3 regions of the Citrobacter sp. RHB25-C09 genome follow, and region 2 is predicted to be linked to each of the others. Evidence: predicted binding sites of a transcription regulator. Region 2 holds the regulator's gene; each other region holds the start of a gene.
What was found. The regulator Fur, encoded in region 2, represses iron uptake genes when iron is present. The targets are predictions, from matches to a motif close to ATAATAATGAGAACNACTATCAA.
Positions count from the first base shown of each region.

Region 1: the regulator Fur is predicted to act here: its motif matches at 1,949-1,971, upstream of sodA (superoxide dismutase [Mn]).
Region 3: the regulator Fur is predicted to act here: its motif matches at 2,065-2,087, upstream of HVY19_RS11235 (TonB-dependent siderophore receptor).

Region 1 covers NZ_CP057483.1:4,173,708-4,180,337, forward strand. Annotated here, with positions in the region: gene kdgT (2-keto-3-deoxygluconate transporter) at 55-1,038, opposite strand; gene sodA (superoxide dismutase [Mn]) at 1,256-1,876, opposite strand; gene HVY19_RS19725 (TRAP transporter substrate-binding protein) at 2,207-3,190, shown strand; gene HVY19_RS19730 (TRAP transporter small permease) at 3,209-3,607, shown strand; gene HVY19_RS19735 (TRAP transporter large permease) at 3,600-4,907, shown strand; gene HVY19_RS19740 (oligogalacturonate-specific porin KdgM family protein) at 5,009-5,692, opposite strand; gene rhaT (L-rhamnose/proton symporter RhaT) at 6,310-6,630, shown strand, end outside.
Region 2 covers NZ_CP057483.1:1,406,989-1,413,618, forward strand. Annotated here, with positions in the region: gene glnS (glutamine--tRNA ligase) at 1-1,235, shown strand, start outside; gene chiP (chitoporin) at 1,719-3,125, shown strand; gene chiQ (ChiQ/YbfN family lipoprotein) at 3,175-3,507, shown strand; gene fur (ferric iron uptake transcriptional regulator) at 3,607-4,053, opposite strand; gene fldA (flavodoxin FldA) at 4,334-4,864, opposite strand; gene ybfE (LexA regulated protein) at 5,014-5,307, opposite strand; gene ybfF (esterase) at 5,436-6,209, opposite strand; gene seqA (replication initiation negative regulator SeqA) at 6,407-6,630, shown strand, end outside.
Region 3 covers NZ_CP057483.1:2,419,254-2,425,883, forward strand. Annotated here, with positions in the region: gene HVY19_RS11235 (TonB-dependent siderophore receptor) at 1-2,035, opposite strand, end outside; gene HVY19_RS11240 (GlsB/YeaQ/YmgE family stress response membrane protein) at 2,148-2,399, opposite strand; gene HVY19_RS11245 (flagellar brake protein) at 2,604-3,338, shown strand; gene emtA (membrane-bound lytic murein transglycosylase EmtA) at 3,335-3,949, opposite strand; gene ldcA (muramoyltetrapeptide carboxypeptidase) at 4,054-4,968, shown strand; gene HVY19_RS11260 (potassium/proton antiporter) at 5,064-6,630, shown strand, end outside.

The DNA of each region.
Region 1 (6,630 bases), 1.6 Mb from region 2:
AAAGCCCGGCAGCGCTAACGCTGACCGGGCCTCTTCCCCTTTACTTTCCTAAACTTACTTCACCGCTGCACGAATATCTGCTTCCGCCGCTCGCGCTTTCACCTTCTTCGACCATACGGAGGTAATGATCGGCACCAGGATCGACGTCACAATCACGGAGGTCGCCACCAGAGACGTCGCCGCAGGCGCCATGGGTTTAAACGCTGGCACCATTTCAGCAATCAGCACCGGCGTCGCTACCGCCGCACCCGCCGAGCTGGATGCCGCTACGCCCGCCGTACCGTCACCGCCGCCAATCAGTCGGTCGGCAATAATCAGCGGAATACCGGTAACGATAATTACCGCCACGCCCAGCAGGATACCCAACAGACCGGTCTGGGCGATGACGCTCAGGTCAATGGTGTTACCGAGCGCGAAGGCGAAGAACGGAATCAGTGTCTGCACTGCTTTGCTGAAGAATTCACGCAGATCCGGGTCCAGGTTACCCAATGTAAAGCCGACCAGGAACGGCAGCACCGCACCGACGAACACATGCGGCTCAAACGAAGCTATCCCGGCGGTACCAAGGATAATCATGGTCATCAGCGGGCCAGATTCCAGCGACATCAGGACAAATGCGCCCGCTTCTTCTTTAGTGCCGTACTGCTGCATGATGGAAGCGTATAGGCCGCCGTTGGTCATATCCATTGCCGCCACCAGCGCCAGCGTGGACAACCCGGCGAAGAATCCGGCTTCAACGCCATGCTCGGGAATGATCCGCGAGGCAATCGCCGCGACCACCCACGCCACGGCAATCTTCGTGACCACCAGCGTACCGGATTTTCGTAGTACCGTGCCGGTTGCGCTGAGTTTGATCGATGCTCCCATGCAGAAAAACCACACGGCCAGAATCGGCACCGTACCGGTGATCATTCCGTTGGTAAAGGAGCCGAAATATTTCCCCGCATCGGGTGAGAAGGTATGACACAGCGCGCCCAGGAACAAAGGGACAAGCATCATGCCACCAGGGATTTTTTCAATTGTGCGTTTTATCTGCATTTCCATCGCCTCAGGATGTAAAGATGAGTAAACGATAGACATTCATAGCACAAATTAAAGTGATCGAAACCACATATAAAAACAATGTTTCATTTTTAATGGATCGCTGTTTTTATTTTGATTTTGATCACAAAAAAAACCCCAACGGCGTCACCGATGGGGTTCTGATTGTCATGCCGGGAAGTGGCGTATCGCCTTACCCGGCCTACAAACGTCTTTATTTCTTCGCAGCAAAACGCGCCGCAGCTTCGTCCCAGTTCACCACGTTCCAGAACTCTTTGATGTAGTCCGGGCGACGGTTCTGGAATTTCAGATAGTAAGCGTGTTCCCACACATCCAGGCCCACGATTGGGAAACCGGAAGCGCCAGAAATAGCTTCACCCATCAGCGGGGAGTCCTGGTTAGCGGTAGAGACAACGGCCAGCTTGTCGCCTTTCAGCACCAGCCACGCCCAACCGGAACCGAAGCGGGTCGCGGCAGCTTTTTCGAACTCGGCTTTGAAGTTATCAACGGAACCGAAATCACGTTCGATAGCGGCTTTCAGGTCACCCTGCAGGGTGGTGCCCTTTTTCAGGCCTTTCCAGAACAGGCTGTGGTTAGCGTGACCGCCTGCGTTGTTGCGCAGTACGGTTTTCTTATCTGCCGGCAGTTGATCCAGTTTGCTGATCAGCTCTTCCGCAGACAGATTCGCGAATTCAGGCAGGTTTTCCAGCGCCGCGTTAGCGTTGTTAACGTAGGTCTGGTGGTGTTTGGTATGGTGGATTTCCATCGTCTGCTTATCGAAGTGCGGTTCCAGAGCATCGTAAGCGTACGGCAGGGATGGCAGTGTATAACTCATATTCATCTCCATAATAATCGAGCGGCTGGGTGTTAACGCCGCGTAAGCAGTTGGTTCATTATAGTTAATTAAATGATATTGAAAATGATTATCAATGCCGTACTTTTTTTGTGGGTTTATCCCTGCTCTTACCCACTGAATTCGGTGCATTTAAACTCAGCCGTCAAGCCTGATACATCTTTATAAATTCCTGGAAAGATCGATATGTGAAACAGAGTTTCAAAATCTTTCTTTCGGTGCCAAATTTTGCCTGCGTTGGCAAAATCAAAAAGGTTATCGTGACCCAGCGCAATTAGATTTCCGGCAAATTATTAAAATTGCGAGGGAATCATGAAGCAACCTGGTTTTATACGTCTGGCTACGTTGGCCTTACTCTCAACACTCTCCTTTTTCTCCCATGGCGAAACCGTTTTGCGCCTCGCTTATGCGGAAAACAGCCAGCCGGTGAAGGATGCACTGCATTTCTTCGGCCAACAGGTTGAAGAGAAAACGGGTGGCGATATCAAAGTACAGTACTTCCCGGATGGCCAGCTTGGCGGGGAGCGCGAACTGGTGGAACTGACGCAGGTCGGCGTGGTGGATATCACCAAAGTCTCCTCCGCGTTGATGGAGAGCTTTTCTCCCGCCTACGGCGTCTTCTCGCTACCGTATCTGTTTGCCAGCGTAGAAGAATATTACGCGGTAATGGACAACCCGACGGTGATGGAACCCGTTTATCAGTCCACGGCGGCGCAAGGCTTTGTTGGCGTGGGCTGGTACGACTCCGGGGCGCGCAACTTTTATATGAGCAAAGGCCCCGTCAAAAGCATTGAAGATTTGCGCGGGAAAAAGATCCGCGTAATGCAGAGCGAAACGGCCATTCAGACCCTCAAACTGCTCGGCGCGTCCCCCATCGCGATGAGCCAGGCGGAAGTGTATACCTCATTGCAGCAGGGCATTCTGGACGGCGCGGAAAACAACGAGTTCGCGCTGACCATCGCTCGCCACGGCGAAGTAGCGCGCTATTACACCTATGACATGCACACCCGCATTCCCGATATTTTGCTGATGAGCACCCTCACCCTGGAAAAACTGACGCCGGATCAGCAGCGCATCGTCAAAGCCGCGATTCAGGACTCCATCGAATTTGAAAAAGCCGCATGGGACAAAGAGATCGAAAAAACCCGGCAGGCCGCTGTGAAGGATTTCAACGTCGAATTTTTTGAGATCGATAAAAAGCCGTTCCAGGCAGCGGTGCAGCCCATCTACGAAAGTTTAAAAGCGAAGCCGCAGCTTTACGCGCTTTATCAGCGTATCCAGAACGCCAAAAATTAATCTGAACAGGAAATGAAGATGAACACATTCAGAAAGGGACTTGATGTGGTGCTCGGCAGCGTTTGTTGCCTGGTGCTGGCAATCATGGTGGGCATCTCCTGCTGGCAGGTGATCAGCCGTTATATTCTGGGCGTCCCCAGTACCATTACCGAAGAGATGTTACGTTTTTTACTGGTGTGGGTTTCCATGCTGGGGATGGCCTATGTCGCAGGCAAAAAGCAGCATATCAGCCTGACCATCCTGCTGGACAAAGTCTCCCCGGCGCTGGGTATTCCGATGGGCAAAGTGTATTACGCCCTGCCCTGCGCTGGCGTCCTGATCATCCTCTATGGCCTGTTGAATATCGCTGAATCTCTGAAAGCGCCCCATTCCGCTTCCAATGTCTCTGAATCTGCTCTGGAGAAATCTCATGATTGACCCCATTCTGGCGTCCTGCACGCTGATAGCCGTTTTTGTTGTTCTGCTGGCGATGGGTGCGCCCATCGGGATTTGCATTGTTATCGCCTCCTTCAGCACCATGATGCTGGTACTGCCGTTTGATATTTCGATGTTTGCCACCGCGCAGAAAATGTTTTCCAGCCTCGACAGTTTCGCCCTGCTGGCGGTGCCGTTCTTTGTGCTCTCTGGGGTGATCATGAACAGTGGGGGCATCGCCACCCGGTTGGTGAATTTTGCCAAACTGTTTACCGGCAAATTACCCGGCTCGCTCTCTTACACCAACATCGTGGGCAACATGATGTTTGGCGCGATTTCCGGTTCTGCGATTGCCGCCTCAACCTCCATTGGCGGTGTGATGGTGCCGATGAGCGCGCGTGAAGGTTACGATCGGAGTTTTGCCGCTGCGGTTAACATCGCCTCTGCGCCTACCGGTATGCTCATTCCACCCACAACCGCGTTTATTCTCTACGCGCTGGCCAGCGGAGGCACATCCATTGCTGCACTGTTCGCAGGCGGTCTGGTGGCGGGAGTGTTTTGGGGTGTCGGCTGTATGCTGGTGACGCTGGTGGTGGCAAAACGCAACAACTACCGCGTCTTTTTCACCGTGCAAAAGGGCATGGCGTTAAAAGTCGCGGTTGAAGCCATCCCCAGCCTGCTGCTGATTGTGATTATTGTCGGCGGCATCGTGCAGGGAATTTTCACCGCCATTGAGGCTTCCGCTATCGCCGTGGTGTATACGCTGCTGCTGACGATGGTGTTTTACCGCACGCTAAAAATCAAAGATTTACCTTCGATTTTACTGCAAACGGTGATCATGACTGGCGTCATTATGTTCCTGCTGGCGACCTCATCGGCGATGTCCTTCTCGATGTCGATCACCAATATTCCGGCGGCGCTCAGTGACATGATTCTGGGGATTTCCGCCAATAAGATGGTTATCTTGCTCGTCATCACCGTCTTTTTGCTGGTGATCGGCGCGTTTATGGACATCGGTCCGGCGATTCTGATTTTCACGCCAATCCTGCTGCCAATCATGACTAAACTCGGTGTCGATCCGGTTCACTTTGGCATTATCATGATTTACAACCTGGCCATTGGCACCATCACGCCACCGGTGGGTAGCGGTTTATACGTCGGGGCCAGCGTCGGAAAAGTAAAAGTCGAAGAGGTCATCAAACCGTTAATTCCGTTCTATGCGGCCATCATCGGTGTGCTGCTGTTAATCACCTATATTCCGGAACTGACCTTATTCTTACCGCGCCTGTTGGGCATTATGTAATTACCTTGTGCCTGATGACGCTTCGCTTATCAGGCCTATAAAAAAACCGGTTGCCTTGCAGGTAACCGGTAAAAGGGAATAAATAATTATGTGGTGTAAATTTAGAAGGTATAACCTAGCCCAACACGGAAACGCGTCTGGCGTTCATCGCTGTTACTGCTGACGGAAACATTACCCACCTCAACGAAAGGTGACCACTGGTCGATGATATAAGCGGTTCTGAAGTTATATTCATAGTTGTCTTTGCCGCCGTCATACAAATCGTATTTGTCGGCTTTCTTATAAATACCTTCGATCGTCCAGTCAAAGTTATTCCATTTATACCCTGCCCAGACGTCCATACGATTAATCGTATCGTCATCACGCACATCAGAAGAGCGACGGACGTATTCAAAACGATAGCGAGCGCCCAGCCACCAGCTTTCGTTTAAGGTCCAGTGGGCGCGGAAATACGGTTTATAGTTTGAGTAACCATCGCCGGTTTCCAGCACAAAACCCGGTTGCCATGCAACATCACCGGTTTTGAACTGATAGCTTAACGTATATTCGTTGCCCTGCGTTTCCAGATCGTTAAAGGCTTTATTCGTATCATCGCCACCGGATTTAGAAATGGCTTCAATGGCAAATCCAAAGCCGTTCGCAAAACGGTGCGAGATATAAGCACGGTCATAGTTTGCTTTGCTGTCATCAAGATATTCGTGACGAACATCGACATATACTGCGTGCGCACTTGTTACAGTAAGAGGTAATAGTAAGAAAAGAGCTTTTCTCATGGTAAGTTCCATTTAATTAAGATTTAAAACACTGTTTTAGTGAAGCACTGGAACAGTAATACGCAATTTTTGCTACGACAATATCGTCGAATGTCTTTAATTTAATTTTGAGAGTGCGTTCAAAAAGAAAAATAAAATAAATGAAATACCTATTCGCAACAAAATAAAAATAACACCATCTCATATGCAGCATTTATATAGGGATATTCTTAAGTGGCTATGCCACTGAAAAATAAGACATATTTTCGACATCAAAAACATAAATATTAAACGGAAATTCAAATAAATATTATATAGTCCGGTTTTATCGTTAAGATATTCCTCATTTATGTGGGAATGTGATCCGCTACGCGCTCTTCTTTGTATTATTGCCAGTAAACTAATCTCGTGTCGTTATTATTAAGGCGAAAGACGTTTTCACGGTTTTCTGCCAAAGGATAAGAAAGCAAAGTATATTACGCTGGCTGTTTCGACATTTTTAAAACGTGACCTTTATCACCCACTTAACGCGCTGATTGCCAGAAAGGATGAAACCACGGCAATCGTTAAAAGGTTATGCCGCTGCGCAATTTTTAAACTCATCACGTCGGAAGGGTTATACCGACGATAAAAACAATGAGGATTACGTGATGAGTAACGCGATTACGATGGGAATCTTTTGGCATTTGATAGGTGCGGCCAGTGCAGCCTGTTTCTATGCTCCGTTCAAACAAGTCAAACAGTGGTCATGGGAAACGATGTGGTCCGTCGGCGGGATCGTATCGTGGCTGATTCTGCCCTGGACCATCAGCGCTATGCTGCTGCCTGATTTCTGGGGCTATTACAGCTCCTTTAATCTCTCCACCCTGCTGCCTGTGTTCCTGTTCGGTGCCATGTGGGGCATCGGAAATATCAATTACGGCCTGACGATGCGCTATCTCGGCATGTCGATGGGCATTGGCATTGCAATC
Region 2 (6,630 bases):
CGTTCCGCGATCGTAGCGTTGAAGAGAACCTGGCGCTGTTTGAAAAAATGCGCAGCGGTGGTTTTGAAGAAGGTAAAGCGTGTCTGCGCGCGAAAATCGACATGGCGTCGCCATTTATCGTCATGCGTGACCCGGTGCTGTACCGCATTAAGTTTGCCGATCACCACCAGACTGGCAGCAAGTGGTGCATCTACCCGATGTACGACTTTACGCACTGCATCAGCGATGCGCTGGAAGGCATTACCCACTCGCTGTGTACCCTTGAATTCCAGGACAACCGTCGTCTGTACGACTGGGTGCTGGATAACATCACCATTCCGGTTCACCCGCGCCAGTACGAGTTCTCGCGCCTGAATCTGGAGTACACCGTGATGTCCAAGCGTAAGCTGAATCTGCTGGTCACCGACAAGCACGTTGAAGGCTGGGACGATCCGCGTATGCCGACCATCTCTGGTCTGCGTCGTCGTGGCTATACGGCAGCGGCCATCCGTGAATTCTGCAAGCGCATCGGCGTGACCAAGCAGGATAACACCATTGAAATGGCATCGCTGGAATCCTGCATTCGCGAAGATCTCAACGAAAACGCCCCGCGTGCGATGGCGGTGATCGATCCGGTTAAACTGGTTATCGAAAACTACCCGCAGGGTGAAAGCGAAATGGTCACCATGCCTAACCATCCGAACAAACCGGAAATGGGTAGCCGTGAAGTGCCGTTTAGCGGTGAGATCTGGATTGACCGCGCGGATTTCCGTGAAGAAGCCAACAAGCAGTACAAGCGTCTGGTGATGGGCAAAGAGGTGCGTCTGCGTAACGCCTACGTGGTGAAAGCAGAGCGTGTGGAAAAAGATGCCGAAGGCAATATTACTACCATCTTCTGCACCTACGACGCAGACACCCTGAGCAAAGATCCGGCAGATGGTCGTAAAGTGAAAGGCGTTATTCACTGGGTAAGTGCGGCGCACGCGCTGCCGGTGGAAATTCGTCTGTACGATCGCCTGTTTAGCGTACCGAACCCGGGCGCGGCAGAAGATTTCCTGTCCGTGATGAACCCGGAATCACTGGTCATTAAGCAGGGTTATGCTGAACCTTCGCTGAAAGATGCTGTGGCGGGTAAAGCGTACCAGTTTGAGCGTGAAGGCTACTTCTGCCTCGACAGCCGCTATGCAACCGCAGAGAAATTGGTGTTTAACCGTACCGTTGGCCTGCGTGATACGTGGGCGAAAGTCGGCGAATAAGCCGTAAAGCACTCTCCAACGCCGCATTCTGCGGCGTTTTTTTTACCCCTGCCTTTTTCAATAATCTCTCTTTGCGCAGCGAATTAATTACCATCCAAAATTAATAAGCTATGCGAATGGTACTTTGTTATAGATAAGTTAATCATACAGATAATGACATGAAACCGATTTCATCTTTTTGGAAAACAACGATATTTTTAATTGTGCTGTCAATTTTTGACTGATGAAAAAAATGTAACAGAAAGCGATGAATTATGTGCGGTTGCTCATACTCTTACATTCTCGTTACAGAAAGGTATTGATAATTCGCGTCGCGAAAAATAGTCTATTCATTGTAGTCAGCGAGGTCTTTCTCAACGCTACTTTTTCATTTTTATTTTTTCGCTGTTTGCTTTTTGCATCAGCAATTTATACCCAATGGATTTCGAGATGCATCAAGGCGGCTTGAAAGACGAAGGGTTATACGTCAAAGAGGATATACATATGCGTACGTTTAGTGGCAAACGTAGTGCGCTGGCGTTGGCTATCGCCGGTATCACAGCACTGTCGGGTCTGGTTGTTGCTCCTGCTGCACAGGCCGAAGGCTTTATCGATGATTCAACCCTGACCGGCGGCATCTATTACTGGCAGCGTGAGCGTGACCGTAAAGATGTGACCGACGGCGACAAATACAAAACCAATCTTTCTCACGCCACCTGGAACGCCAACCTGGATTTCCAGTCCGGCTATGCGGCTGATATGTTCGGCCTGGATGTTGCGGCCTTCACTGCCATCGAAATGGCAGAAAACGGCGATAGCGGCCATCCAAACGAAATTGCATTCTCGAAAAAGAACAAAGGCTATGACGAAGATTATTCCGGCGACAAGAGCGGAATCAGTCTCTATAAAGCGGCTGCGAAATTTAAATATGGCCCGGCCTGGGCGCGCGCTGGCTATATTCAGCCTACCGGACAAACGCTGTTAGCGCCGCACTGGAGCTTTATGCCTGGGACCTATCAGGGTGCGGAAGCGGGCGCAAACTTCGACTATGGTGATGCCGGCGCACTGAGCTTCTCCTACATGTGGACCAACGAATATAAGTCCCCGTGGCATATCGAGATGGATAAGTTCTACCAGGGCGACAGAACCACAAAGGTGGATTACCTGCACTCCATCGGCGCGAAATATGACTTTAAAAATGACTTAGTGCTGGAAGCAGCATTTGGTCAGTCTGAAGGCTATGTCGATCAGTACTTTGCGAAAGCCAGCTACAAGTTTGATTTAGCCGGTAACCCATTCTCCACCAGCTACCAGTTCTACGGCGCGCGCGATAAGGTTGATAACCGTACTGCAAGCGATATCTATGATGGTACGGCCTGGCTGCAGGCGTTGACCTTCGGCTACAAAGTGGCTGAAGTGGTTGATCTGCGTCTGGAAGGCACCTGGGTGAAAGCGGAAGGGCAGCAGGGTTTCTTCCTGCAACGTATGACCCCGACTTACTCCTCCTCAAACGGTCGTCTGGACATCTGGTGGGATAACCGCTCAGACTTCAACGCCAACGGCGAAAAAGCGGTCTTCTTCGGCGCGATGTATGATCTGAAAAACTGGAACCTGCCGGGTTGGGCTGTCGGTGCATCCTATGTTTACGCCTGGGACGCTAAACCGTCTACCTGGCAGAGCAATCCAGATGCGTACTACGATAAAAACCGTACGATTGAAGAATCTTCTTACAGTCTGGATGCGGTCTACACCCTGCAGGATGGTCGTGCGAAAGGCACCATGTTTAAACTGCACTTCACCGAGTACGACAACCACTCCAATATTCCAAGCTGGGGCGGCGGCTACGGCAACATCTTCCAGGATGAGCGCGACGTGAAATTCATCGTGATTGCCCCGTTCACCATCTTCTAATGCCAGCAGCGGCGGGCCTGGTGCCTGCCGCTCTGTTGAGGACTGTTCTATGAAAAAACTGTTACTCGTCGCCGCGATGGCATCCGGACTGGTGGCCTGCGCTCCTTCTACCGCACCGAAAGAAGACAGTCGTTTGAAAGAAGCGTACAGCGCCTGTATCAACACGGCGCAGGGTTCACCAGAGAAAATTGAAGCCTGCCAGAGCGTGTTAAACGTACTGAGGAAAGAGAAACAGCATCAGGCGTTTGCCAACCAGGAAAGCGTGCGCGTACTGGATTACCAGCAATGTATTCAGGCTGCGCATAGCGGAAACGGTCAGGCAGTTAACGCTGATTGCGATAAAATCTGGAATGAAATTCGTACCAAAAACAGCGCGCAGTAACGCTTACTGTTCGGCAGACAAAAGACCCGCATTTTCTGCGGGTCTTTTATTGGGCATAAAAAAACCAACCCTAAGGTTGGCTTTTATGAATACAGTGACTTATTTCGCGTTGTGCGCCTGTTCATCTTCGCGGCAATCGCCTTCGGCGCAGTGCCCGTAGAGATAGAGGCTATGGTTCGTTAAACGAATACCATGCTTTGACGCGATCTCACGTTGGCGCGCTTCGATAGAATCGTCGCTGAACTCGATCACTTTCCCACAGTCAAGGCAGATCAGGTGATCGTGATGATGTTGCTGCGTCAGTTCAAAAACGGATTTGCCGCCTTCAAAATTGTGGCGGGTTACGATACCGGCGTCATCAAACTGGTTCAGCACGCGATAAACGGTCGCCAGACCAATTTCTTCACCCATGTCGATCAGTCGTTTGTATAAATCTTCCGCACTGACGTGATGGTTTTCCGGGCCCTGAAGAACTTCCAAAATTTTCAAACGTGGAAGCGTTACTTTCAGGCCAGCCTTCTTTAATGCGGTATTGTTGTCAGTCATGCGGAATCTGTCCTGTTGCTAAACGATTCACTTCATACAAGAAGTGACAGAAATTGCACTCGAGATATTGCGATTCATTATAGGACTGCCGTGTCTAAATGAAAACCGCAAGGCTCTGGCAAATGTTAATAATAACGAGGTATTGCCTGGAAATGAGAGCGCCACCTAATAACTCCTGCATATTGTACAGGGATGGGCAAGGAAGTTACAAATTTGTAGCAATTATTTTGATTGGTTCTGTCTATTGATGCGGCGCAAACCATGTTTACGCCGCATAACATCAGGCGTTAATAATTTCGTCGAGATGCAATTCTTCGGAAATCTGTTTTACCCATTTTTCCACGCGCTCAGCGGTCAACTCCGGCTGGCGATCTTCATCAATGGCCAGACCGACAAAATGGTCGTCATCTGCCAGACCTTTAGACGCTTCGAAGTGGTAACCCGCCGTCGGCCAGTGACCCACGATGGTTGCGCCGCGCGGCTCAATGATGTCGCGAATAGTTCCTAACGCGTCGCAGAAGTATTCTGCATAATCTTCCTGGTCGCCACAGCCGAAAAGAGCCACCAGTTTGCCATTGAAATCAACTTCTTCGAGGGTCGGAAAGAAGTCATCCCAGTCGCATTGCGCTTCGCCGTAGTACCAGGTTGGGATGCCGAGCAGCAGAATGTCATACCCTTCCAGGTCTTCTTTGCTGCTTTTAGCAATGTCATGAACATCAGCAACGTCTTTACCAAGCTGTTTCTGAATCATTTTTGCGATATTTTCGGTATTCCCGGTGTCGCTGCCGAAAAAGATGCCAGTGATTGCCATGAGTGAAGTAACCTCTTGAAACTCATTGAAATGGTTGGGGCGAATTGCCCACAGATAAGGGCAATCATAGCAGAACAGTCAGGTATGCGGAAATAGCAAACGTGCAGGAGTGCACTTCATGCTACACGAAAGTGGAGGATGTGAGGTTTCTAGCCCTGAGTCTGACTGCGCAAGGCTGCCAGTTGGGACATCAGCATTTCTTCAATCAGCTCGCTGCGACTTATGTTACGGGATTCTGCCAGTTCGTTTAAGGCGTCAACGGCTTCCGCGTTGAGCTTAAGTTCGACACGCTTAAGGCCACGAACTTTGTCGCGTTTTAGCTGGTTACGCTTATTAATGCGCAGCTGTTCATCGCGCGAAAGCGGATTGGTTTTGGGTCTTCCCGGACGACGCTCGTGCGCGAACAGATCTAATGTCGTACGGTCCGTTTGTTCTTTGGCCATGATCCTGGTGATTTCGGGGGAACAATCAGTCGGGCGTCAGCCCGGATGGATAGCGCGCCATCATACATCAGCGAGTGGGGCGCGCCAACGTTCGCGCGCGTAATCGCGCACGGACGCCGAGTTTTTAATCAGTTCGCCGTGTCGTTCAGATAACGACGGATGGCGCGCAGGACAGCCTCGGGCTTTTCTGCATGTACCCAGTGACCCGCACCGGCAATCACGTGGGCTCGCGCCTGCGGAAACTGGGCGAGCAGGTCGGCGCGATACGCTTCGGTGACATAAGGGGAGTTGCCGCCGGGAATAAACAGCGCCGGGTGGTCCCAGGCCGGGATTGTCTCCCAGCCGACGATATGCGGGTATTGCTCCCACAGCACCGGAACGTTAAAGCGCCACTCGCCGTCAGCCCAGGATTTCAGCAAAAACTGAATCACCCCTTCTTCGTTAAGATGCTCGCGCATCACCACAGCCGCCTGCTGCCGGGTTTGCGCCTCCGATGCCGTTACCGCGTTGATGGCCGTGAAAATTTCATCGTGGCGGCGGACAGGGTAATCCACCGGCGCAATATCGATTGCCACTAACTTATCGACTCGCTCCGGTGCTAATGCGGTCAGCGCCATTACCGCTTTGCCACCCATTGAGTGACCAATAAAGGTGGCTTTGTCGATCTGCTGGGCATCCAGCGTATCCAGCAGATCCTGCGCCATAACCGCGTAGTTCATTTGCGGATCGCGGGGCGACAGGCCGTGGTTGCGCATGTCGACCTGAATAACATCGTGGTCGTTTACCAGGTCGCGCGCCAGGACGCCGAGATTATCCAGACTGCCAAACAGACCGTGAACCAGGACGATGGGAGAATTATTGTGCAGGTTTTGTGCAGATTGCGCTCGGATATTCAATTTCATGGCAAAGTTCTTTTTTTCGCTTCGTCGGGTTAGGGTATTATGTTGACCATTCTACAACTGGGCTGCAACCATTACGGTTTACTCCGAGTTTTACGTTCAGCCAGGTTTGACGCTATCCGCTGTCAGGATTTGCCTTTACACTGTGTTCAGATAATCCTGACGACTTGTATTCAGATAAGACACCGCACTGGATTAAGATGAAAACGATTGAAGTCGATGATGAACTCTATAGCTATATTGCCAGCCACACCAAGCATATCGGCGAGAGCGCATCCGAAATTTTACGGCGCATGTTGAAGTTTTCCGCCGCATCACAGCCTGTCGCCTCAGCGGCAAAAGAGGTTCGCGCGCAGCAACCTGTGGCTGTGGAAGCGAAACCCGTCAATCCTGTAAAGGATAAAGTGCGCGCCATGCGTGAAAT
Region 3 (6,630 bases), 1.0 Mb from region 2:
TTTCTTTGTTGGTAATGTTCTGTGCGCTGGCTTTTAGCGTTACGCCACTGAGCGCAGGCAGCACTTCACCGACGCGATACGACAGCGCGAGATCGTACTGCATAGTACCTCCCAGCTTGCCGCCTTTATTATCCGGTGAGATTTCCATCGGCCCGGTATATCGCGCCCCTGCCCCCATTGTTAGCCCGCGCAATGCCGTTTCTTCGAAGGTGTAATCGCCCCAGAGATTAAAGGCGTTCTCCGGAACCTGCGTTGGCCGTTTTCCTTTGTACGTTTCATCTTCCGTATTGATGGCATGGGTATAGGCGTAATTGGCAATCAACGTGACGTTATCTGCGGGGCGACTGATTACCGAAAGCTCAGCACCGTTCGATTCGATTTCTCCGGTCTGACGATAGTCCCACTCTGGCGTTGCCGAGAGGACATTTTTCTGCCGGATGTTAAACACCGACGCGGTAAAGGTCGTCGCGTAATCCGCCAGCAGGTATTTGATCCCACCTTCCAGTTGTTTACTGGTCGTCGGCTTCACGTTTTTATCCGTCAGCGTACCTTGCGGCGAGATAGGCTTAAAACCTTCGGAATAGCTGATGAACGGCGAAATTCCATTTTCAAACGCATACAGCGCGCCAAGGCGTTTTGTCACCCGGTCCTGGGAAATCCAGGTCTTTTCGTCATCCTGTAACGCATCAGTCGTGGTTGAACGGTAATCGTCATAGCGGATACTGGCCAGCAGATTTAAGCCGCCAAACTCGATTTGATCCTGCAAATAGTAGCCATTCTGCTGATATGAGAGACGGTTTTTCTGCGCCGTATACAGCCCCAGTTCGCGGGTACGAATTTGATGGTAGTCCGGGTCGCGCATATCGATACCCGGCGTGGCGCTCGCGTACTGATAGAAGTAATGGCTGTCGAGTTTTTGGTAATCAAAACCGGCCAGCAGATGGTGCTGCCATTCGCCCAGCGCGACCGTTTTCGTCAACTGGTTATCCACGTTGAAACTCTTCAAATCTTCATCAGTCGTGTAGGCAAAGCGGTTTAGCATCCACACCGGGTTGCTGCCGTTACCGGTGGAATAAACACTGCGCTGATGGGTATCGACGTCAAAATAGCGGGCCTGTTGGCTCACGCCCCAGCCGTTATCAAACTCATGCTCGAAGTGGTAACCAACCATCCACTGACGTTGTTTAAAACCGCTCCATTTATCCCCGGCGTAATCACGGCGGTCAGCGTATCCGGATCGCAGATAAGCGATGGGCAGCGGGTTAGAAGGTGACAGTGACGGTGTGTTTTGCGCCAGCGCATCGAGGGTCAGACGCGTTTTGCTGTCCGGCTGCCAGGTGACGGAAGGCGCCAGTAAATAATCTTCATAACGTGTGGTGCGGGGCTGATCGTCCCCTTCCGTTGCCTTGCCCAGCAGACGGTAGTTCCAGTCACTGTCACTGATTTTACCGGTAGAATCCAGGTAGCCTTCTTTGAGATTACGTGTACCGGTGTTAAAACCCACCTCGGTGTGCTGCTGCGCCTGAGGTTTTTTGCCCTGAATGTTAACCAGCCCGCCGGGTGAACCATTACCGTACAGTACTGACGCTGGCCCTTTAAGGATATCCACGCTGTCGATCAGTAGCGGATCGATACGCGCCTTCGTATTGCCCGTGACGTTGTACGGAAGCTGCAGACCGTTGTAGTACTCCTGATCGACAGCGAACCCCCGAATTTTATATTCGCTCATGTACGACGTATTGCCGCGTACCTCGGTGGAAACGCCTGGCGCATAGCGCAGGATCTCATTCACCGACCCGGCATGACGCAGGGCGATCTCTTTGTTATTGATAGTATTAATGACCTGCGGTGTTTTACTTTCCGGTACGGCGGATTTCGTGGCGCTGTTGGTCCAGGCAGGTAACAGGCTCTCCTGACCCGACGACGTGACCACGATGGTGGATTCGTTGGATTGTGCAGCAACGCACGATGATGCCAGAGCAAGGGAAATACAGCCTGAAAGCGCGCGGATCCGTAAGCGTGAAGGTGTTTTCATAATGAGAATAATTATAAGTTGGAATCGGAACGCCAATTATTCTCATTTTCATTAGCAAATCAAGCACTGGAAGGCACAAGATAAAGCAACGGCTCCCGCAGGAGCCGCTGTGTTAGCGTCGAACGAGCCGGAAGACGCCCAGTACCACAATGGCGCCAACCACCGCGACCAGGAAACTTTGCATATTAAATCCGCTGACGCTGCCGCCGATACCAAACATGGTCGCCAGCCATCCGCCTACCACTGCGCCCACGATACCGAGAATGCAGGTGAGGAAAAAGCCGCCCCCATCGCGTCCTGGCATCAAAAACTTGGCGATCACACCCGCAATCAAACCAAACACAATCCAGGCAATAATTCCCATACTCAGGCCCTCTTTTCAGTGAAAAGCATACGCAACGGTTTCTTGCGCTCGTTCACTAAGTATAGGCAAGTCCTTGATTCGTGCAGTATCGCTACGGATGAATTCTCACGCTTTCTGAAAAAAGCTCACGCATTTGTATTAAGTTTTGCTCTGAAATGCCGATAACCGTTCGACAGTCTGTCAGACAGCCAGGAGTTTTTCCGCGTGAGTCAGTACAATGAGCAGTTCCTGAAGCAAAATCCGTTGGCGATTTTGGGCGTACTTCGTGACCTACACATCAATCAGGTGCCGCTGCGTGTCTCCTGGCCTGGCGGACAATTTATCAGTAAGGTTCTGGACGTTTCCCCGGAAAAACTGGTGTTCGACTTCGGTAGCCAGCAGCAAGAAAACATTGCCGTTCAGAAAGCCAGTAACATTACCATTACTGCTGAAACGCAGGGCGCAAAAGTTGAATTTACCCTTGCCCAGATTGAAAGCGGCGAGTATTTGCACTTACCGGCTTTTTTTAGCCCACTTCCCTCTGCGCTGTGGTTTGTACAACGTCGGGAGTATTTTCGCATCTGTGCACCGTCACACCCTGTCTATTACGGCACGGCACAAATGCCAGATAACAGCGTCCTCCATTTTCGTCTTTTTGATTTGTCGCTGGGCGGAATGGGCGCATTGCTGGAGGGGGCAACACCCGCTGGGCTGACGCCGGGAATGTGCTTTACTCAGTTGGTACTGAACATGGGGGAATGGGGTCGGTTCCGCTTTGACGCCCAACTTCTCTCCGTCACGGAACGCAAAATTATTGACGGGAAAAATGAGACTGTCTCCACTCCCCGCCTGAGCTTCCGTTTTCTCAACGTCGGCCCAGGGGTAGAGCGGGAATTGCAGCGAATTATCTATTCGCTTGAGCGCGAGGCGCGGGAAAAATCCAATAAGGTCCGCGATTAATTCATCACATCCAGCGCCCGTTGAAGTTTCCAGATATAGCGCGGGGCTTGTGGCGCAGGATGATTATTAGCGACGTGTTCGAGAAACTCATCGGCATCGAGATCGTTAATCTTACCGATCGCTTTTTTACGATCTGAAGAGAAGGTGCGTAACAACGCGCCTGCACCGTTGGCATAAGAAACCACCAGCGCGTACTGCATCACCTGCGGGTCTTCAATACCTGCTAACGGACCGGTTTCCAGGATGTTCAGATAGGCAGCCCCCATGGAGATATTGCGCTCAGGGTTTTTCAGTTCGCTGGTGCTGGGTTCACCACTCCAGCCCATCCGGCGATAGACATCGCGTCCGGAGGTGGAAGCTTTAAGCTGCATCAGACCGATGGCATTCGACTTACTGACCGCATTGGGATTTCCGCCCGACTCAATGGCGATTATCGCGGTGATCAACTGTGGACTCACCCCCCAGGCCGCCCCCGCTTTTTCACTGATCGGCATCCACTGCATCGCGCGCTTTACCGGAACTTCCGCATTCCACGGGGGATTTTTGTAATCCTGCTTTGAGCTACAGCCAGCCAGCAGCACGATTAAAAAGGCGAACCATCTTAATTTCACGTCATCCATCCTTATAGCCGGATAAGGAAAGCGTCATCCGGCAAAACGTTCTAATATAAGCGGCATGATATACATTTGCGTTTTATTGTCAGCAAGGAAATGCCATGTCTCTGTTTCATTTAATCGCCCCTTCAGGCTACTGCATCAATCAACAAGCGGCATTGCGCGGCGTTCAGCGCCTGACGGCGGCGGGACATGTGGTCGAAAATTCAGAGATTATTCAGCGTCGTTATTTGCGCTTTGCCGGAACGGAAGCGGAGCGACTGGCTGATATTCTACATCTGGTTGAGCTAACGGACCCGGACACTATCGTGATGCCGGTGCGTGGCGGTTACGGTGCCAGTCGCCTGTTGCCCTATATCGACTGGCAGGCGCTCTCCCGCCGTCAACAGCAGGATCCGCTACTGATCTGCGGCCACAGCGATTTTACCGCCATTCAGTGTGGTCTGTTAGCGCAGGGAAACGCGATCACATTCAGCGGCCCAATGTTGGCGGCAAATTTTGGCGCAGAAGAGATGAATGCGTTCACCGAGGAGCATTTCTGGCGCGCACTACAGAATGCGCAGTACACGGTTGAATGGGCGGGCGAAGGCCCTGACTGTGAGGCCGAAGGGACGCTGTGGGGTGGAAATCTGGCGATGATAATTTCCCTTATCGGCACACCCTGGATGCCCCGGATTGAACGGGGAGTTCTGGTGCTGGAAGATATTAACGAACACCCTTTCCGGGTTGAGCGCATGTTGCTGCAACTGTTTGATGCCGGAATTTTAAATCGCCAGAGCGCCATTGTGCTGGGCAGTTTCAGCGGCAGTGCGCCGAATGACTATGACGCGGGCTACGATCTGAATACGATGTATACTTTCCTGCGCGAGCGTCTTTCCATACCGCTGATTACCGGTCTGGATTTTGGCCATGAACAGAGAACCGTGACGCTGGCGTTAGGGGCACGCGCTGTGCTGCAACACGGGCAAAGCGGTACACAACTGACGATTTCTGGTCATCCTACGCTCAGAAGGTAAAACAGGGGGCAATTAAAATCATTAAACGCTATTTCTGTTGATATTATGATAGTTTGAATAAATAAGAATGTGCGTAATAAGGGAGTAACCGAACGTTGGATGCCGCAGCAATAATCAGCCTTTTCATTTTGGGGTCCGTCCTCGTTACCAGCAGTATTTTGCTCAGTTCTTTTTCTTCTCGTCTTGGTATCCCTATCCTGGTTATCTTTCTTGCCATCGGTATGCTGGCAGGCGTGGACGGTGTCGGTGGGATCCCCTTCGATAACTACCCCTTTGCTTATATGGTCAGTAACCTCGCCCTGGCGGTGATCCTGCTCGACGGCGGAATGCGTACCCAGGCCAGTTCATTTCGCGTCGCGCTGGGCCCTGCGCTCTCCCTGGCGACCGTTGGCGTGCTGATAACCTCCGGACTCACCGGCATGATGGCGGCATGGTTATTTAAACTGGATCTGATTGAAGGCCTGCTGATTGGCGCAATTGTCGGCTCGACGGACGCCGCAGCGGTTTTTTCATTATTGGGCGGTAAAGGCCTCAACGAGCGTGTCGGTTCGACGCTGGAAATTGAGTCCGGCAGTAACGACCCGATGGCCGTGTTCCTGACCATTACCCTGATAGAGATGATTAAGCAGCACGAAGCGGGATTAAGCTGGATGTTTGCGGTCAATATTATCCAACAGTTCGGGTTAGGCATTCTATTTGGCCTGGGCGGTGGGTACCTGCTTCAGCAGACGATAAACCGCATCTCTCTGCCCGCCGGATTGTACCCGCTGCTCGCCCTGAGCGGCGGAATTCTGATCTTTGCGCTTACCACGGCGCTTGAGGGAAGTGGTATCCTGGCAGTCTATCTGTGCGGGTTCCTGCTCGGCAACCGCCCTATTCGTAGTCGTTTCGGCATTCTGCAAAACTTTGATGGTCTGGCCTGGCTGGCGCAAATTGCTATGTTCCTCGTTTTGGGACTGCTGGTTACGCCGTCCGATTTGTTGCCAATTGTGGTGCCCGCCTTAATTCTCTCAGCATGGATGATATTTGTCGCCCGCCCGCTGTCGGTGTTTGCCGGACTGCTGCCGTTTCGCGGATTCAATCTTCGCGAACGCGTGTTCATCAGTTGGGTCGGATTACGCGGCGCGGTACCTATCATCCTTGCGGTTTTCCCGATGATGGCGGGTCTGGACAACGCGCGTCTGTTCTTTAACGTTGCCTTCTTCGTCGTACTGATTTCGCTGCTGTTTCAGGGCACTTCGCTTAGCTGGGCCGCGAAAAAGGCCAAAGTGGTGGTGCCGCCCATCGGCTGGCCTGTCTCTCGCGTTGGGCTCGATATCCACCCGGATAATCCGTGGGAGCAGTTTGTTTATCAACTGAGCGCCGATAAATGGTGCGTGGGCGCCGCGCTGCGTGACCTGCATATGCCGCAGGAAACGCGTATTGCCGCCCTCTTTCGCGACAACGAACTGTTTCACCCGACAGGCAGTACTCGCCTGCGTGAAGGCGATGTGCTGTGTGTTATTGGCCGTGAACGCGATCTCCCGGCGCTGGGCAAACTATTTAGCCAGTCGCCGCCGGTCGCACTGGATCAACGCTTCTTCGGTGATTTTATCCTCGAAGCCAGCGCCAAATATGCTGACGTGGCGCTGATTTATGGTCTGGAAGATAGCGTTGAACAGT